DNA from 2 places in the Streptomyces sp. NPDC104371 genome. Region 2 is predicted to be linked to the other one. Evidence: riboswitches for the same ligand, from Rfam matches in the RefSeq annotation. Region 2 holds a riboswitch; the other holds the start of a gene.
What was found. Region 2 has a riboswitch for S-adenosylmethionine ahead of ACZ60T_RS15650 (aminotransferase class V-fold PLP-dependent enzyme). Riboswitches for the same ligand answer to the same signal wherever they lie in the genome.

Region 1 (6,137 bases), on a different contig from region 2:
CGTCACCTTGACGGCGTCCGCGAGCTGGTTCATGCCGCGCTCGAGGCCGCGCCGCGCCTCCTCGTCGAACGCGATGATCTTGGCCATGTGAAGTGGTCCTCCCAGGACTGGGGGTGATGACTTCGGACCGCGCCCGCGCCCGCGACGGACGACCCCGGCCTGTGGTTCCTTGCCCCACCCGGCCACGGCCTCACCGACTCGGTCCTTCTTTTGTCACTCTCACCTTCAGAGTGCTAACGCCAATGATTAGCACTCGCCCCCTCCGAGTGCAAGGCGCAGCCGCGAAAGCGGACTCGATGGGGAACACGACGGGGGCACGATCACCCTCTGCGGACGCAGGTCCCGGGGCACCCCCGCGGCGGCTTCCGGGCAGACCGAGGGGCCCGTACCCCCAGTGGGATACGAGCCCCTCGGCACATCGAACAGTTCAGTCGTCGGCGCGCACTTCAGCCGGCCAGGCGAACCATGTCCGCCTGCGGACCCTTCTGGCCCTGCGAGATCTCGAACTCGACCCGCTGACCCTCTTCCAGAGTGCGGTAGCCGTCCATCTGGATGGCGCTGTAGTGGACGAAAACATCCGCACCACCGTCGACCGCGATGAAGCCGTACCCCTTCTCCGCGTTGAACCACTTGACGGTGCCCTGAGCCATGCCTAACTCCCCTATTACTGGCCCTTGCACAGATCCACACTTCGCGGATCCGGGTCAGACCTCACCCCCCAACGGTTGGGGGCGTGCGCCGGAACGCGTCGACCGCGGCTGAATGTATCTGTCCAACTGCCCTCTGCAACAGGGCAGTCGGACGAGAAATCCGGGCATGGCCGGTCGGGAATGTACGAAGAATTCGGCCGACTTCAGGGCAAGTCGGGCCCCACAAAGGGAGCGAATGGCGCAAATGGCCTGCCTACTTTGGCTATTTCTTGCCGTACACGAAGACAGGAACTCAGAACGCCCGGCTAACAGGGTCCGAGCGTGTTCCCCAACTGTACCGTGCTCAATCCCCAAGAATTACCCCCTCCGTTTCGCGTGACGGAGGGGGCGGCACATCGGTGGCGGGAAGTCGACCCTCAGCCGCCGGCGACGGCGGGAATGATGGAGATTCCCGCGCCGTCCGGCGTCTTCGTCTGAAGGCCCTGCTCGAAGCGGACGTCGTCGTCGTTGACGTACACGTTGACGAAGCGGCGCAGCTTGCCCTGGTCGTCCAGGACGCGGGCCGCGATGCCGGTGTGGTTCTTCTCCAGGTCCTCGATGACCTCGGCGAGGGTGGCGCCCTGGGCGGCCACCTCGGACTGGCCGCCGGTGTAGGTGCGCAGGATGGTGGGGATGCGGACGGTGACGCTCATACGGGTGACCTCCGGTCTGGGTACGGCGGGTGGGGGGAGAGAGACGGACGGCGGGTCGGGACAGGTCAGACGAGGCCGGACGCCTTGAAGGAGTCGAGGTTCGGACGGATCGTCGCGGTCGCGCCCGTGCCGGCCACCGCGTCGAGGGTCTTGAGGCCGTCGCCGGTGTTGAGGACGACCGTCGTCTTCGTCGGGTCGAGGGCGCCGCTCTCGATGAGCTTGCGGGTCACGCCCACTGTGACACCTCCGGCGGTCTCCGCGAAGATGCCCTCGGTGCGGGCGAGCAGCCTGATCGCGTCCACGATCTGCGCGTCCGTCACGTCCTCCACCGCGCCGCCCGTGCGGCGCGCGATGTCGAGGACATAGGGGCCGTCCGCCGGGTTGCCGATCGCCAGCGACTTGGCGATCGTGTCCGGCTTCTGCGGCCGTACGACGTCGTGGCCCGCCTTGAACGCGACGGACACCGGCGAGCAGCCCTCGGCCTGCGCACCGAAGATCCGGTACGGCCGGTCCTCGACGAGCCCGAGTGCGATCAGCTCCCGCAGCCCCTTGTCGATCTTCGTGAGCTGGGAGCCGGAGGCGACCGGGACCACGATCTGGTCGGGCAGCCGCCAGCCGAGCTGCTCGGCGATCTCGTACGCCAGGGTCTTGGACCCCTCGGCGTAGTACGGACGGAGGTTGACGTTGACGAAGCCCCAGCCCTCGCCGGCCGGGTCGCCGATCAGCTCGGAGCAGAAGCGGTTCACGTCGTCGTAGGTGCCCTCGATACCGACGAGGTCGCCGCCGTAGATCGCGGCCATGACGACCTTGCCCTGCTCCAGGTCGTGCGGGATGAAGACGCAGGAGCGCAGGCCCGCCCTGGCCGCGGCGGCGCCGACCGCGCCCGCGAGGTTGCCGGTGGAGGAGCAGGACAGGGTGGTGAAGCCGAAGGCGCGCGCCGCCTCCAGCGCCTGGGCGACGACGCGGTCCTTGAAGGAGTGCGTCGGGTTGCCGGAGTCGTCCTTCACATAGAGCCCGCCGGTGACGCCCAGTTCGCGGGCCAGGTGGTCGGCCTTGACGAGCTTGGTCCAGCCGGGGTTGAGGTTCGGCTTGGTGGCGACATCCGCCGGGACCGGCAGGAGCGGGGCGTAGCGCCAGATGTTCGCGGGGCCCGACTCGATCGTGCGGCGCAGTTCCTCGGGCTCGTAGGCCGAGAAGTCGTACGCGATCTCCAGGGGGCCGAAGCACTCCTGGCAGGCGAAGACGGGGCCGAGCGGCACCCGGTGTCCGCACTCGCGGCAGGACAGCGCGGCGGCGGGGCCGAGATCCACGGGACGCGAGGTGTCCGCGGAGGTGGAGGTGGTGTGTGCGGAGGTACTGACAACTGACTGAGCAGCCATGTCCGGCGAGGCCCTTTCTCCTCATCTTCCTCATGACGCACTTCGTCATGAGACGGATTTGGCACCTTCCCTAGCCGGGAGCCTCGCGATCAACGACGAGTACCGACTGGAGGGTTGCCGGGGCTTCACCGGGCCGTTTCCCTCTGCCCCTCTGGATGAGCTGTATGGAGTTGTTTCTCTCGATATACGCAGGCGACGACCCCCGGCTTCGGAAGTCCGTCGGCGTTGCCCAAGACTGTAACCGAAGGCCAGGTGGGTTGAGATAGTCGTCCGAAGCGCGAGACAGGTCACTCGGACACTTGTCTTGTCGAACGTAGGTAAGGAGCCGGAAGACCGTGCTGGAAGAAGTCGAGCGCTGGCTGAGGACGCGTTCCTGGTCCGTGGCCGATCGCCCGCTTCACGCGATCATGGCCGCGAAACGGGACTCGGGTTCGTCGGTCAGTGTCGTGCTGCCGGCACTCGACGAGGAGAAGACGGTCGGCGAGATCGTCGCCGTCATTCACCGTGATCTCGTGGAGCGGGTTCCGCTGGTGGACGAGATCGTCGTGGTCGACTCGGGTTCCACGGACCGTACGGCCGAGGTGGCGGCGGCGGCCGGGGCGCGGGTGGTGCACCGCGACGCGATCCTGCCGCGTATCCCGGCCGTGCCCGGCAAGGGCGAGGTGCTGTGGCGCTCCCTGCTGGTGACCAGCGGCGACATCATCTGCTTCGTCGACGCGGACCTGCGGGAGTTCTCGTCGGACTTCGTCGTCGGCATCGTGGGCCCGCTGCTCACGGATCCGGGCGTGGACCTGGTGAAGGCGATGTACGACCGCCCGCTGACCCTGCCCGGCGACGGCACCGGCAACGCGACCGCGGCGGGTCAGGGCGGCCGGGTCACCGAGCTGATGGCGCGCCCGCTGCTCAACATGCACTGGCCGCAGCTCGCCGGGTTCGTCCAGCCGCTCGGCGGCGAGTACGCGGCCCGCCGCGCCCTGCTGGAGCGGCTCCCCTTCCCGGTGGGGTACGGGGTGGAGCTGGGCATGCTCGTCGACGCGCTGCATCTGGTGGGCCTGGACGCTCTCGCGCAGGTCGACGTCGGAGTGCGTATCCATCGCCACCAGGACGGCCAGGCGCTGGGCCGGATGGCCGCCGCGATCTACCGCACCGCACAGCTCCGCCTGGCCCGCGGCCATCTGATCCGCCCGTCCCTCACCCAGTTCGAGCGGGGCGCGGCGGGCTTCGAGCCGCGCACCTACCCGGTGGACACGGAGGAGCGGCCACCGATGACACAGATAGCGGAGTACGTGAAGCGCACGGCGGCCTGAGCCCGAGGGCGCCCGACGCGCTGTTCCGGCCACGCCTTCGCAGACGGCCGAACCGCGCGTTTGGGCGTTTGGGGGCCGGGCTAGTGCCTCGGCAGGCAATGTTCGCCCGTCAAGGAGCGGCGTTCGGTGCGTGCTCTCGGTGTGCCGGACGGAAGCCCTCGTACTGGACGTACGTGGGCTTTCGGCCGGTGCGGCGAGTGGGGGTCCCCCCTGCTCGAAGAGCTTGGGGGAGTGCCGGGCGTCGCGACGGGGTGGACATTGTCTGCCGAGGCGCTAGGTTTCCCGGCATGGCTGTCACAGAAGGCGCCCGTGTCCTTGTCGCGTCCAATCGCGGTCCTGTCTCGTACTCCCTCGACGAGAGCGGGGCGCTCGTGGCCCGGCGGGGCGGGGGCGGGCTGGTGTCGGGGCTGTCGGCGATCGGTCCGGACGCGGACGCGGTCTGGGTCTGCGCGGCGCTGAGCGAGGGCGACCGCGAGGCCGTGCGGCGGACCGGCGGGGCGCTGGACACCGCGGACACGGGCGGGCAGCGCGTCCGGATGCTCGGGATCGACCCGGGGGTGTACGCGGACGCGTACAACGGCGTCGCGAACTCGGTGCTGTGGTTCGTGCACCACATGCTGTACCAGACCCCGCTGGAGCCCGCGTTCGGCCGGGAGTTCCGGCGGCAGTGGGCGTCGTACGAGGCGTACAACCAGGCGTTCGCGCGGGCGCTGGCCGAGGAGGCGGCGCAGGGCGCGGCGGTCCTGGTCCAGGACTACCACCTCGCCCTGACGCCCCGGATGCTCCGCGGTCTCCGTCCCGACCTGCGCATCGGCCACTTCTCGCACACCCCGTGGGCGCCGCCGGAGTACTTCGGTCTGCTGCCGGACGACATCGCGGCGCAGTTGCTCGGCGGGATCCTGGGCGCGGACCGGGCGGCGTTCCTCACCCGGCGGTGGGCGGACGCGTTCACGGACTGCTGTCATGCGGTGCTCGGCCCGGGGATCCCCTCGGGCGAGCGCGTCGGTGTCCATGGGCTGGGCGCGGACGCGGACTTCCTGCGGGAGCGGGCCCACCGGCCGGACGTGGACGAGTGGTTGGCCGTGCTGCGCGAGCAGATCGGGTCGGCGCCGGACGGGACGCCGCGCAGGACGATCGTGCGGGTGGACCGTACGGAGCTGTCGAAGAACATCGTGCGGGGGCTGCTGGCGTACGAGGAGCTGCTGCGGGCGCGTCCGGAGTGGCGCGAGCGGGTCGTCCATGTCGCCTTCGCCTATCCGTCCCGGCAGGATCTGGCCGTCTACCGCGCGTACACGGCGGAGGTCCGGCGGGTCGCGGAGGAGATCAACTCCCGTTACGGGACGCCGGACTGGACCCCGGTGGAGCTGCATGTGAAGGACGACTTCGCACGCTCCCTGGCCGCGTACCGGATGGCGGACGTGGCGCTGGTCAACCCCATCCGGGACGGGATGAACCTGGTCGCCAAGGAGGTCCCGGTGGTCTCCGACGAGGGCTGTGCGCTGGTGCTGTCACGGGAGGCGGGGGCGTACGAGGAGCTGGGCGAGCACGCGGTGACGGTGAACCCGTACGACATCGTGGGGACGGCGGCCGCACTGCACGAGGCCTTGTCGATGCCCACACCGGAACGGGCCGAACGCTCGAAGGCCCTGGCGGCCCGTGCCACGGCGCTGCCACCCGGCCAGTGGTTCCTGGACCAGTTGGCGGCCCTGGAGGCGTGAGCCCTCCAGGGCGCTCAGGCCACTCAGGTCACTCATGGCTCAGCCGTCGCGTCAGCGCGCGGACGAGGCCGACGATCCCGGCCGGGCCTGCCACCACCAGGTCCGCGCGGTCGGCCAGTTCTTTGACCTCGTCGCTGCCGCTGCATACGAGCAGGCCCTCGATGCCGTCGGAGCGGAGCTTGTCGACGGCGGCGAAGGCGGCGAGGTCGCCGAGGTCGTCACCCGCGTACAGGACCGCTTCGGCGCCTGTCTCGCGGACGTACTCCAGCAGGGCCACGCCCTTGTCCATGCCCGGAGGCCGCAGCTCCAGGACCAGCCGGCCGGGCTCGACGATCAGGCCGTGGCGGGCGGCGAGGTCGGCAAGGGGGCCGCGCAGGGCGTCGAAGGCGGC
Region 2 (6,137 bases):
TGATGCGCCAGCTTCCCTGGAGCGTGTGGCTCGTAACCCTACGGCCTGGCGGCTGCCCCATGCCCGCCTGTCCAGAACGGCGAGGCACTCTGTGCGTATCCGTCCGGTTACGCCATGCTCTGTCCCATGCGCTCCACCTGGAACAGGGCGGTCGGCAGAGCGGTGCGGGACCCCTCGGCGCCGATGACCCACGGGCTGATCGCCCTGTGCTGCCTCCTCTTCGTGATCGGACCGGCCGCGGGGCTGATCCCCGCGTACGGCACCGGGGAGGCGCTGATCGCCGCCCAGCGGGCCTACTTCGGCCACTGGGGCGTGGTGCCCGCGGAGCTGTTCAGCGGGGCGCCACGGGCCGTACTCACCCCCGCCACGGCGCTGTTCGTGCACGGGAGCTGGGTGCATCTGCTCGGCAACATGCTCTTCCTCCATGTCTTCGGCGCGATGACCGAGGAGCGGATGGGCCGCCTGGAGTTCGCCCTGTTCTATCTGGGCTGCGGCTGTCTGGCGCTGCTCGGGTACGCGGCGGCCGACGCCGGCTCGGCCCAGAGCCTGGTCGGGGCGTCGGGCGCGATCTCCGGCGTCCTCGGCGCCTTCCTCTTCCTGTTCCCGAAGGCCAGGGTCACCAGTCTCTTCCCGTTCCTGCTCTTCCTCCCGCTGCGCTTCCCGGCCTGGGTGGTGCTGCCCTTCTGGGCCAGCCTTCAGTGGCTGGCGGCGGGCCGGGCCACCGAGAGCCCGGGGGTCGCCTACCTCGCCCATGTGATCGGGTTCTCGCTGGGCTTCCTCTACGCGTGGGTGCGCTACGGACGTACGAGTAGGGTGAAATCCCCAGCCAAGGCCCCCGAGGGAGAACACCAGCCGTGATCACCGCGATCGTCCTCATCAAGACCAGCGTGGACCGGATCCCCGAGATCGCCGAGTCGATCGCCGCTCTGGACTGCGTCAGCGAGGTCTTCTCCGTCACCGGTACCTACGACCTCATCGCCATGGTCCGGGTGAAGGCCCACGACGACCTCGCGGACGTCATCCCCGGCCGCATCAGCAAGATCCCGGGCGTCCTGGCCACGGACACGCATGTCGCCTTCCGCACGTACTCGCAGCACGACCTGGAGGCGGCGTTCGCGATCGGCCTGGACAACTAGGGCGTGTTTCGAAAGTCCCGTCTGCCCCGCGACGCCTGGCACGGCACCTCGCCGCGTTGTCGGGATTACCCGCGTACATCCAGTACGCGGGCAACCCTCCGCCTTGCGATGCACCGCACCAGACGCCGCGGGGCCCGCCCTCCGGGCGGACGACGCTACTTTCGAAACACCCCCTAGCGCCTGGGCCCTCGGGCCACGAGTTCCCGCACCGCGCGCAGGAACCGCTCCACGTGCTCGTCGGGGGTGCCCGCGCCGAAGCTGACGCGGATCGCGTTCAGCGGCTTCTCGCCGGGCACGCTCTCGGGGGCGCTCTCGGGGGCGCCGCACTCCCCCGGTGTGCGCGGGTCGCCGCCGAGCAGGGTGCGCACCAGCGGGTGGGCGCAGAACAGGCCGTCCCGTACGCCGATCCCGTACTCGGTGGAGAGCGCGGCGGCGAAGCGGGAGCCGTCCCAGCCCTCGACGACGAAGGACAGCACGCCGACCCGGGGCGCCTCGTCGCCGAACAGCGAGAGCACCCTGACCTCCGGGACCTCGGCGAGCCCGTCCCTGACCGTACGGACCAGACGCTGCTCGCGGTCGACCAGTGACGCGAACCCCGCCTCGGTGAGGGCCCGGCACGCGGCGGCGATCGCGTAGGCGCCGATCACATTGGGCGACCCGGCCTCGTGCCGCGCGGCGCCCTCGTGCCACTCGACGTCCACTCCCCCGTCCGTACGCCGGGTGACGCTGCGGCTGGCGCCGCCGCCCGCGAGATACGGCTCGGCCGCGCGCAGCCAGTCGGCGCGACCGGCGAGGACGCCGGAGCCGAAGGGGGCGTACAGCTTGTGCCCGGAGAAGGCGACCCAGTCGACGTCCAGGTCGCGCACGGACACCGGGTGATGCGGGGCGAGCTGGGCGGCGTCCAGGACGATCCGGGCGCCGTGCGCGTGAGCGGCCGCCGCCAGCTCGCGTACGGGCCACAGCTCGCCGGTGACGTTGGAGGCGCCGGTGACGCAGACGAGGGCCGGGCCGTGGGGGTCCCGGTCGGCCAGGGCGTGCTCCAGGGTCTCCACGGCCTGGCGCGGGGTGCGCGGCGCGTCGAGGTAGGTGACCTGGGAGTTCCGCCAGGGCAGCAGGGAGGCGTGGTGCTCGGTCTCGAAGACGAAGACCCGGCAGCCCGCCGGGAGGGCCGCGGCGAGCAGGTTGAGCGAGTCGGTGGTGGACCGGGTGAAGATCACCTCATGTCCGTCCGCGCAGTCGAGGAAGTCGGCGACGGTCCGGCGGGCGTTCTCGAAGAGGTCGGTGGACACCTGCGAGAGATGCCCGGCGCCGCGATGGACGCTGCCGTAGTAGGGCGCGTACGCCGCCACGTCGTCCCAGACCCGCTGGAGCGCGGGGGCGCTGGCGGCGTAGTCGAGCGCGGCATAGGTGATCTCGCCGCCGGACGCGAGCGGGACGGTGACGTCCCGGCCCAGCACGGGCAGCGGGGCACAGACGGACGGGGCGGCGGCAGGGGTGAGGACAGGCATGGGTGCACTCCCGTGAGAGCAGACGGAACCACCGTGCCGGGCGGCGCACACGAGAGCACGCCTGCGTCAGCGGCACAGGGCGAAGGAGAAGGGGGATGCGGGGGTGGGGGCCGGACCGGCCCTAGCGCATTCGCTTGCTCACGGGGAGGCTCCCTCGTACGACCAGGACCCCTGGTGATGCGAGGGGTCCGCGCTTGCCGTGGGCCTTGCTGCTCACGACCTGGTCTTCACCCGGGGCACCCCGCCACGGACGGAGGGTTGCCGGACAGTCGGCCGGGGCCTTACGACTGTCACTCATGACCTGGCCAGGACGGTACGGGACGTGATCGCCCGGCCGCAACTCCTGTCCGGATAGCGGGATGTACGGCGCTCTGCGCCTCTTGAGGAATCACGCCGGGGAAGCACGACGGCGCGGAGCCCGGCGTCATGCCGGACTCCGCGCCGTCGCCCCGCCTATGCGTTGCTCGCGGCCACCCAACGCTCCAGCGACCGCCGGGCCGCGCCCGAGTCGATCGACTCTGCGGCCTTGTCCATCCCGGCGCGGATCTGCTCGGCCAGCGAGGCCCCCGTGGGCTCCAGCGCCACCAGCGCCGCCGCCGAGTTCAGCAGCACCGCGTCCCGTACCGGCCCGGTCTCGCCCTCCAGCAGCCGCCGCGCGACATCCGCGTTGTACGAGGCGTCCGCGCCCCGCAGCGCCTCCAGGGGCACCAGCTCGATGCCGACGTCCCGGGGATCGAAGTGCTCCTCGGTCACCTTGCCGTCCCGGACGATCCACACATGGGACGTGGAGGTCGTGGTCAGCTCGTCGAGGCCGTCGTCGCCGCGGAACACCAGGGAGGAGTTGCCGCGTTCGGCGAAGACACCGGCCACGATCGGCGCCTCGTGCGCGATGGCCACACCGACCGCCTGCGACCTCACCTTCGCCGGATTGGTCAGCGGGCCGAGCAGGTTGAACACCGTCCGGATCCCCAACTGCCCGCGCGCGGCGCCCACATGGCGCAGCGCCGGATGGAACTTCACCGCGAAGCAGAAGGTGATCCCGGCCTCCTGGGCGACCTCCACCACCCGCTTCGGGGTCAGGTCGAGGTTGACGCCCAGCTTCTCCAGGACATCGGACGCCCCGGACGCCGAGGACGCGGCACGGTTGCCGTGCTTGACGACCTTCGCACCGGTACCCGCGACGACGATCGACGACATGGTGGAGATGTTCACCGTCTTCGCGCCGTCACCGCCCGTACCGACGATGTCGACGGTGGCGCCCGGTACCTCTATGACGTTCGCGTGCTCGTACATCGTGCGGACGAGCCCGTTGATCTCCTCGACCGTCGCGCCCTTGGCGCGCAGGGACACCGCGAACCCGGCGATCTGCGCGTCGGTCGCCTCCCCGCGCATGATCAGGTTCATCGCCCAGGCGGTGTCGTCCGCGGTGAGGTTCCGGCCCTCCAGCAGGCCGTTCAGCAGGCCGGGCCAGGAACGGCCCGCCGCGGTGTCGCCTCCAGCGGGGGTCACAGCAGTCATCAGCCGCTCCTGGGGTGATTGTCCCGAACGGGACGCGAATCGAACTGGTACCAGCCTATCCAGCTCCGGACACGAGGAAGGACCCCGTCCGAAGTGCAGACGGGGTCCTTCGTGGCGTGGCGTGCCGCGATCAGTGGTGGCCGTGGCCGCTCGTGATCTCCTTGTACTCCTCAGCCGTGGGCTTGGGGATCTGGTTCTCTTCCCCGAAGTACGCGGTGCTCAGCTTGGCGCGGAGCTTCTGCGAACCCTTGAGCTTCCGCTCGACGCCGTTCTCGTCGACGAGCGGGCCGATCTCGGCCGGCTGGTACTGCTCGTGCGCGGTGAGCGTGTGGAGCTGCTCCTGGCTGAGCGGCTCGTGCACCTCGATGAACTCACCGTGCGGCAGCCGCTTGATGATGCCCGACTCGCGGCCGTGCAGCACCTTGTCGCGGTCACGGCGCTGGAGGCCGAGGCAGATCCGCTTGGTGATGATGAACGCGAGGACCGGTCCGACGAAGAACGTGATCCGGACGAACCAGGTGATCGCGTTGATCGACAGGTGGAAGTGCGTGGCCCACAGGTCGTTGCCACCGCCGACCAGCATCACCAGGTAGGCGGTGAGCCAGGCGACACCGAACGCGGTACGCGTCGGGGCGTTGCGCGGACGGTCCAGGATGTGGTGCTCGCGCTTGTCGCCGGTGACCCACGACTCGATGAACGGGTAGACCGCGATCGCGGCGAGGACCAGCGGGAAGATCACCAGCGGGATGAACACACCCAGGACGAGCGTGTGGCCCCACAGGTTGATCTCCCAGCCCGGCATCACACGGATCAGACCCTCGGCGAAGCCCATGTACCAGTCGGGCTGGGCGCCCGTGGACACCTGGTCCGCGCGGTAAGGGCCGATACCCCAGATCGGGTTGATCGAGGCGATCGCCGCGATGGCCGCGATGACACCGAAGACCAGGAAGAAGAAGCCTCCGGCCTTGGCCATGTACACCGGCAGCAGCGGCATGCCGACGACGTTGTTGTTCGTCTTGCCGGGACCCGCGAACTGCGTGTGCTTGTGGTAGAAGACCAGGATCAGGTGCGCGACCATCAGGCCGAGCATGATGCCCGGCAGCAGCAGGATGTGGATCGAGTAGAAGCGGGCCACGAAGTCGTGCCCCGGGAACTCGCCGCCGTAGAGGAACATCGAGATGTACGTACCGACGATCGGCACGGACAGGATCGCGCCCTCCATGAAGCGGACACCGGTGCCGGAGAGCAGGTCGTCCGGGAGCGAGTAACCGGTGAAGCCGGTGAACATGCCGAGGACGAACAGCAGGAAGCCGAACAGCCAGTTGATCTCGCGCGGCTTACGGAACGCGCCCGTGAAGAACACGCGCATCATGTGCACGAACATGCCGGCGAGGAAGATCAGCGCGGCCCAGTGGTGGATCTGCCGGATCAGCAGACCACCGCGGACCTCGAAGCTGATGTGCATCGTCGAGTTGAAGGCCTCGCTCATCAACTGACCCTGCAACGGCACGTAACTGCCGTCGTAGACCACCTCGTTCATCGACGGGTGGAAGAACAGCGTCAGATACACACCCGTGAGGATGATGATGATGAAGCTGTACATGCACACTTCGCCCAACATGAACGACCAGTGGTCGGGGAAGATCTTGCGCATGTTGGCCTTGGCCAGGGAGTAGATCCCCAGGCGGCCGTCGGCCCAGTCCGCTACACGCTCGCCGGCGGGCGTTTCTCGTCGCGCGCCGGACTCGTTGCTCGCGATAGTGCTCATCCGCGCTCCCAGAATGCAGGACCGACGGGCTCTTCGAAGTCGCCGAGCGCTTCGAGGTAACCATCCGCGTTGACGCCGATGCGCAACTGCGGCAGGGCGTGACCGGCCGGGCCGAAGATGACCCGGGCGCCGTCGGAGAGGTCGAAGGTGGACTGGTGACACGGGCAGAGGACGTGGTGCGTCTGCTGCTCGTAGAGGGAGATCGGG

Region 1: linked by a shared signal. The riboswitch ahead of thrC (threonine synthase) and the one ahead of ACZ60T_RS15650 (aminotransferase class V-fold PLP-dependent enzyme) in region 2 are both predicted to bind S-adenosylmethionine.

Annotation. Positions count from the first base shown of each region.
Region 1 covers NZ_JBVJNF010000010.1:126,771-132,907, reverse strand. The annotation lists gene groL (chaperonin GroEL) at 1-87, opposite strand, end outside; gene ACZ60T_RS27240 (cold-shock protein) at 447-650, opposite strand; gene ACZ60T_RS27235 (MoaD/ThiS family protein) at 1,067-1,342, opposite strand; gene thrC (threonine synthase) at 1,408-2,721, opposite strand; SAM riboswitch class I at 2,740-2,883, opposite strand; gene ACZ60T_RS27225 (glucosyl-3-phosphoglycerate synthase) at 3,057-4,028, shown strand; gene ACZ60T_RS27220 (alpha,alpha-trehalose-phosphate synthase (UDP-forming)) at 4,316-5,746, shown strand; gene otsB (trehalose-phosphatase) at 5,775-6,137, opposite strand, start outside.
Region 2 covers NZ_JBVJNF010000004.1:338,715-344,851, reverse strand. The annotation lists gene ACZ60T_RS15660 (rhomboid family intramembrane serine protease) at 127-858, shown strand; gene ACZ60T_RS15655 (Lrp/AsnC family transcriptional regulator) at 855-1,136, shown strand; gene ACZ60T_RS15650 (aminotransferase class V-fold PLP-dependent enzyme) at 1,310-2,644, opposite strand; SAM riboswitch class IV at 2,830-2,946, opposite strand; gene trpD (anthranilate phosphoribosyltransferase) at 3,098-4,162, opposite strand; gene qcrB (cytochrome bc1 complex cytochrome b subunit) at 4,293-5,930, opposite strand; gene qcrA (cytochrome bc1 complex Rieske iron-sulfur subunit) at 5,927-6,137, opposite strand, start outside.